DNA from 3 places in the Lelliottia jeotgali genome. Region 1 is predicted to be linked to each of the others. Evidence: predicted binding sites of a transcription regulator. Region 1 holds the regulator's gene; each other region holds the start of a gene.

Region 1 (2,194 bases):
GCGAAAACTTAAGATCGGCACTCATCAATTTTTCTCCTTTTAATCACCCCACGAAAAGTGAGCTTGCTCATTTTTACACAGTTTACCCCAAAAATCTTCCTGGATTTAGACTGATAACCGTTTTTGCGCTTCCCCTTTTCATCAAGATAAGACAAAATTCCACGCTAAATTTATAAGCGTACCGGCCACTGACCCCCTCCTGACGTTTTGAGTCGTTTTCCCGGCGTATCGCAATTCACATTGCGAGATAAGGGTGAGAGAAGGCAAACGTTTACCTTTAAGTATTTCAGGAGTTTAAGATATGGTCTGGAGTGACATGTAATGGCAACAATTAAAGATGTGGCGAAACGCGCAAACGTTTCCACTACAACCGTATCACATGTAATTAACAAAACACGTTTTGTTGCGGAAGAGACGCGCAACGCCGTGTGGGCAGCTATCAAAGAACTGCACTACTCCCCAAGTGCCGTAGCGCGCAGCCTGAAAGTGAATCACACTAAATCGATCGGACTGCTGGCGACCAGCAGCGAAGCCGCCTATTTTGCGGAAATCATCGAAGCGGTTGAGAAAAACTGTTTCCAGAAGGGCTACACCCTGATCCTGGGTAACGCCTGGAACAGCCAGGAAAAACAGCGTGCTTACCTGTCGATGATGGCGCAAAAGCGCGTCGATGGCCTGCTGGTAATGTGTTCTGAATATCCGGAATCCGTGCTGTCGATGCTCGAAGAGTATCGTCACATCCCTATGGTGGTCATGGACTGGGGCGATACCCGCGCCGATTTCACCGATTCAGTGAACGACAACGCCTTTGAAGGTGGCTATATGGCGGGCCGTTACCTGATTGAACGCGGTCACCGCGAAATCGGCGTGATCCCAGGCCCACTGGAGCGTAATACTGGTGCTGGTCGTCTGGCTGGCTTTATGAAAGCGATGGAAGAAGCGCTGATCACGGTGCCAGAAAACTGGATCGTGCAGGGCGACTTCGAACCGGAATCCGGCTATCGCGCGATGCAGCAGATTGTCTCCCAGTCACATCGCCCAACCGCGGTCTTTATCGGTGGCGATATTATGGCGATGGGCGCACTTTGCGCAGCAGATGAGCTTGGTTTACGCGTGCCGCAGGATATTTCGGTAATCGGATACGATAACGTGCGCAACGCCCGTTACTTCACTCCGGCGCTGACGACGATTCACCAGCCGAAAGACTCGCTGGGTGAAACCGCCTTTAACATGCTGATGGACCGCATCGTCAGCAAACGTGAAGAGTCACAGTCGATTGAAGTCCACCCGCGCCTGATTGAACGCCGCTCCGTCGCTGACGGTCCGTTCCGCGACTATCGTCGTTAATCGCCTCTGAGGGGCCGGTTATTCCGGCTCCTTCAACCACTCTCTGTTCAGCGTTTCGCTATCTCCCAGATAGGCCAGCAGCCATTCCAGCGCCGGTGACATATCGTTTTGCTGCCAGGTCAGGCAACACGCTGCATCCGGGAACGGGTTTTCCAGGGTTAACGCCACCCATTCGCCGCGATCTATACGCGGACGTGCGAAATGCACCGGCACCATCCCGACGCACAAGCCAGCCGACAGGCAGGTCGCCGAGGTTTCCCAGTCAGGGGCCACCACGCGCCGTTGGTTATCCAGCAGCCAGGTGATGCGTTTCGGCAGCGATCGCGACGTATCTTCCAGCACCAGCGACGGCCAGTTGCGCAACGTGTCATCGCTCAGCGGCCCTTCTATCGCGGCGAGAGGATGATCGCGGGCGACGACGCAGGTCCAGCTCAACGCCCCCATATCCCGAAACGCATAGCGTCCACCCACCGGGATCGCCTGCGTTGCGCCGATGGCCATCTCTACCCTGCCGTCCGACAGCGCATCCCACACGCCGTTGAACACCTCCTGCGACACGCGCAGCTCAACGTCTGAAAAGTGGCGATAGAAATCGACCACCATCTGGCGCGTGCGTTCGGGTTTGACGATGTTATCCACCGCAATGGCGAGATGACCGCGCCAGCCGTTGGCAATCTGCTGACATTGTTCGCGGGTGATCATCATTTTTTTGATAACAGATCGCCCTTCCTTCAAAAACCACACGCCCGCAGGCGTCAACACGACATCGCGATGGCGGCGTTCAAACAGCGGAACCGCCAGCCACTCTTCAAGCTGGCGCACAGTGTAACTCACCGCAGACGGAACG
Region 2 (2,194 bases), on a different contig from region 1:
AATAAAGCCGATATCCCGCTGACCTTCTGGGATTACCGCCACCACGCGCTGGTAGCGACGATCCGCACGACTGAGCCACACGGCGGCGTGGCGCGGCAGATTTTCCACAACGATGGTATCCTGGCGTTTCTGCCGTTAAGCGATCCGCATCTTTGCTCTATCGTCTGGTCGCTGGTGCCGGAAAAGGCGCAGCAGATGGAAGCCGCCACCCCTGAGGAGTTCAATCAGGCGCTGTGCATGGCTTTTGATAACCGTCTCGGACTGTGCTCGCTTGAAAGTGAGCGCCAGCTGTTCCCGCTGACCGGGCGCTATGCGCGCCAGTTTGCCTCGCACCGAATGGCGCTGGTAGGCGACGCGGCGCACACCATTCACCCGCTGGCCGGGCAGGGCGTCAATCTGGGCTTTATGGATGCCGCAGAACTTATCGACGAACTGCGTCGTCTGCACCGCCAGGGCAAGGATATTGGTCAGCATCTTTATCTGCGACGTTACGAGCGCAGTCGTAAACACAGCGCGGCGATGATGCTGGCGGGGATGCAGGGCTTTCGCGAGCTGTTTGCCGGAAACAATCCGGCGAAAAAACTGCTGCGCGACGTTGGTCTGAAACTGGCGGACACGCTTCCCGGCGTTAAACCACAACTTCTGCGTCAGGCGATGGGCTTAAACGATCTCCCCGAGTGGCTGCGTTAAGCACAAAACGTTAAATTAGACCCCCATCACACTTTCCTCTCCCGGCCTTTGTGCCGGGATGTTTCCCTCGTTTGAAATATTCTAATTTCACGCCTCTTTTCGCATTATATTATCTAATGTCGCATTTTTTTCATGACGGAAAATAGGCGCGTTTTTCCGCAGGAAATATCAGCCTGTGCTAAATATTGTGAAATTTAAGTTAATTTTATGCGGGGTAAATCGCATTTTGCCAGTGAATAACTCTGTAGGCTTTTTAGCGTTTTTTGGTCATAAGCTAATGTGATGACCCGTTTTACCTTATGGTTAATCGCCGGGTTCGGTGGTAACTTCAGGGAAAAGAGAACGTTTGCGTCGACGTCCTGCAGTGATGCCGACGCCGGGTTTCGTGGTAAGAAATTTCGCGCGAAACGCAAGATTGCCCTGCACTGCTTAATCAACGAGGACAAGATGGCTCAACAGACTCCTTTGTACGAACAACACACGTTATGCGGCGCGCGCATGGTCGATTTCCACGGTTGGATGATGCCGCTGCACTACGGCTCGCAAATCGATGAGCACCATGCAGTGCGCACCGACGCCGGGATGTTCGATGTCTCCCACATGACCATCGTCGATTTACGCGGCAGTCGCACCAGGGAGTTTCTGCGTTATCTGTTGGCGAACGACGTTGCAAAGCTCAAGACGCCAGGCAAAGCGCTCTATACCGGGATGCTCAATGCCTCCGGCGGCGTGATTGATGACCTGATCGTTTATTACTTCACTGAAGATTTCTTCCGCCTCGTTGTTAACTCCGCCACCCGCGAAAAAGACCTTTCCTGGATTTCCGAACACGCCGCCAAATATGCCGTTGATATCACCGTTCGCGACGATCTTTCCCTGATCGCCGTGCAGGGGCCAAACGCGCAGGCCAAAGCCGCATCTCTGTTCAGCGATGAACAGCGTAAAGCTGTAGAAGGCATGAAGCCGTTCTTCGGCGTGCAGGCAGGCGATCTGTTTATCGCCACCACCGGATACACCGGTGAAGCGGGCTACGAAATTGCGATGCCGAACGAGAAAGCCGCTGACTTCTGGCGTGCGCTGGTTGAAGCAGGCGTAAAACCGGCCGGTCTGGGGGCGCGTGACACGCTGCGTCTGGAAGCCGGGATGAATTTGTACGGTCAGGAGATGGATGAAGGCGTCTCTCCGCTGGCGGCCAATATGGGCTGGACCATCGCGTGGGAACCGGCAGACCGTGATTTCATTGGTCGTGAAGCGCTGGAACTGCAGCGCGAGAAAGGCACCGAGCAGTTGGTCGGCCTGGTGATGAAAGAGAAAGGCGTGCTGCGTAATGAACTGCCAGTGCGCTTCACCGATGCCAGCGGCAATCTTCATGAAGGTGTGATCACCAGCGGGACCTTCTCACCGACGCTGGGCTACAGCATTGCGCTGGCGCGCGTCCCGGCCGGAATTGGCGAGACTGCCGTGGTGCAGATCCGCAACCGTGAAATGCCGGTCAGCGTGACTA
Region 3 (2,194 bases), on a different contig from region 1:
AGATCGAGCGTGATATGGCGCTCGACGTGCCAATGATGCGCCTGGTTCAGGGTGACGTGGGTTCAGGTAAGACACTGGTCGCCGCCCTGGCTGCGTTGCGCGCCATTGCGCATGGTAAGCAGGTCGCGTTAATGGCTCCGACCGAACTGCTGGCCGAACAGCATGCGAATAACTTCCGCAACTGGTTTGCACCGCTTGGTATTGAAGTCGGCTGGCTTGCCGGGAAGCAGAAAGGCAAAGCGCGTGTGGTACAGCAAGAAGCCATCGCCAGCGGTCAGGTACAGATGATTGTCGGCACTCACGCCATTTTCCAGGAGCAGGTACAGTTTAACGGCCTTGCACTGGTGATCATCGATGAGCAGCACCGTTTTGGCGTGCATCAACGCCTGGCATTGTGGGAGAAAGGACTTCAACAGGGTTTTCACCCGCATCAGCTGATCATGACCGCCACGCCTATCCCACGCACCCTGGCGATGACTGCCTATGCCGATCTGGACACCTCAACTATCGACGAATTGCCGCCTGGCCGTACGCCGGTCACCACCGTAGCCATTCCGGATACCCGTCGCCACGAAATCATCGAGCGTGTCCGCAACGCCTGCACTCAAGAGGGCCGTCAGGCTTATTGGGTGTGTACTTTGATTGAAGAGTCCGATCTGCTGGAAGCTCAGGCCGCAGAAGCGACGTGGGAAGAGCTCAAGCTAGCGCTTCCCGAGCTGAATGTCGGGCTGGTTCATGGTCGAATGAAACCTGCTGAAAAGCAGGCCGTGATGCAGGCATTCAAACAGGGCGAGCTGCATTTGCTGATCGCCACTACAGTTATCGAAGTCGGCGTGGATGTACCCAATGCCAGTCTGATGATCATCGAAAACCCGGAACGTCTGGGTCTTGCGCAGCTCCACCAGCTGCGTGGCCGCGTCGGACGTGGCGCGGTGGCCTCCCATTGCGTCCTACTCTTCAAATCACCGCTTTCCAAAACGGCACAAATGCGCTTGCAGGTGCTTCGCGACAGCAACGATGGATTTGTCATTGCGCAAAAGGATCTTGAGATCCGTGGTCCTGGCGAATTATTAGGAACGCGTCAGACAGGTAACGCTGAATTCAAAGTTGCGGATTTATTGCGCGATCAGGCCATGATCCCAGAGGTTCAGCGCCTCGCACGTCACATTCATGAACGTTATCCCGCTCAGGCCGTCGCATTAATTGAGCGCTGGATGCCGGAAACCGAGCGTTATTCCAACGCCTAATAAACACTGACAGAAACAGTTTGTATAATTTATAAATGCAATCGTTTGCTTTTACCATCCGGTCAGATAAAATGCCCGCTTTTCCACCGTGGGATTGCCGCCGATGTCCGTTAACGCCGTAGAGTCTCCTGATGCGCAACCGATTGCGAAGACTCATCATAATAGTGAATTAATCTACCGTCTCGAAGATCGCCCCCCGCTGGCGCAAACGCTGTTTGCCGCGAGCCAGCATTTGCTGGCGATGTTCGTGGCCGTTATCACGCCTGCACTGTTGATCTGTCAGGCGCTCGGTTTACCGGCACAAGACACGCAGCACATCATCAGCATGTCGCTCTTCGCTTCCGGCGTGGCATCCATTATTCAGATTAAAGCCTGGGGTCCGGTAGGGTCGGGGTTACTGTCGATTCAGGGCACCAGCTTTAACTTCGTTGCGCCACTGATCATGGGCGGAACTGCACTGAAAACTGGCGGTGCGGATGTCCCGACAATGATGGCTGCTCTGTTCGGTACATTGATGCTGGCAAGCTGCACGGAGATGGCGATCTCCCGCGTTCTGCATCTGGCGCGTCGCGTGATTACGCCGCTGGTGTCCGGCGTAGTGGTGATGATTATCGGTCTGTCGCTGATTCAGGTTGGCCTGACGTCTATCGGTGGCGGCTATGCGGCGATGAGCGACCATACCTTTGGCGCACCGAAAAACCTGCTGCTGGCGGGTGTCGTGCTGGCAATTATTATCCTGCTCAACCGCCAGCGTAACCCGTACCTGCGCGTTGCGTCGCTGGTGATTGCTATGGCGGCCGGTTACCTGATGGCGTGGGCGCTGGGCATGCTGCCGGAAAACACCGCACAGACCGACAGCCCGCTGATCATGGTCCCCACGCCGTTGTACTACGGCTTAGGCATTGACTGGAACCTGCTGCTGCCGCTGATGCTGGTGTTCATGATCA

Evidence for each region. Region 1 encodes PurR, which represses purine synthesis genes. Its sites were predicted from a motif close to CANGCAAACGTTTGCNTG; they were not measured.
Region 2: gcvT (glycine cleavage system aminomethyltransferase GcvT) is a predicted target of PurR. The motif match lies at 1,026-1,043, and genes of this name have one in related genera.
Region 3: JBO43_RS19825 (nucleobase:cation symporter-2 family protein) is a predicted target of PurR. The motif match lies at 1,282-1,299, and genes of this name have one in related genera.

The regions. Positions count from the first base shown of each region.
Region 1 covers NZ_JAENMQ010000001.1:28,911-31,104, reverse strand. The annotation lists gene cydH (cytochrome bd-I oxidase subunit CydH) at 1-25, opposite strand, end outside; gene purR (HTH-type transcriptional repressor PurR) at 322-1,347, shown strand; gene punR (DNA-binding transcriptional activator PunR) at 1,366-2,194, opposite strand, start outside.
Region 2 covers NZ_JAENMQ010000008.1:85,587-87,780, forward strand. The annotation lists gene ubiI (FAD-dependent 2-octaprenylphenol hydroxylase) at 1-690, shown strand, start outside; gene gcvT (glycine cleavage system aminomethyltransferase GcvT) at 1,138-2,194, shown strand, end outside.
Region 3 covers NZ_JAENMQ010000013.1:120,502-122,695, forward strand. The annotation lists gene recG (ATP-dependent DNA helicase RecG) at 1-1,247, shown strand, start outside; gene JBO43_RS19825 (nucleobase:cation symporter-2 family protein) at 1,351-2,194, shown strand, end outside.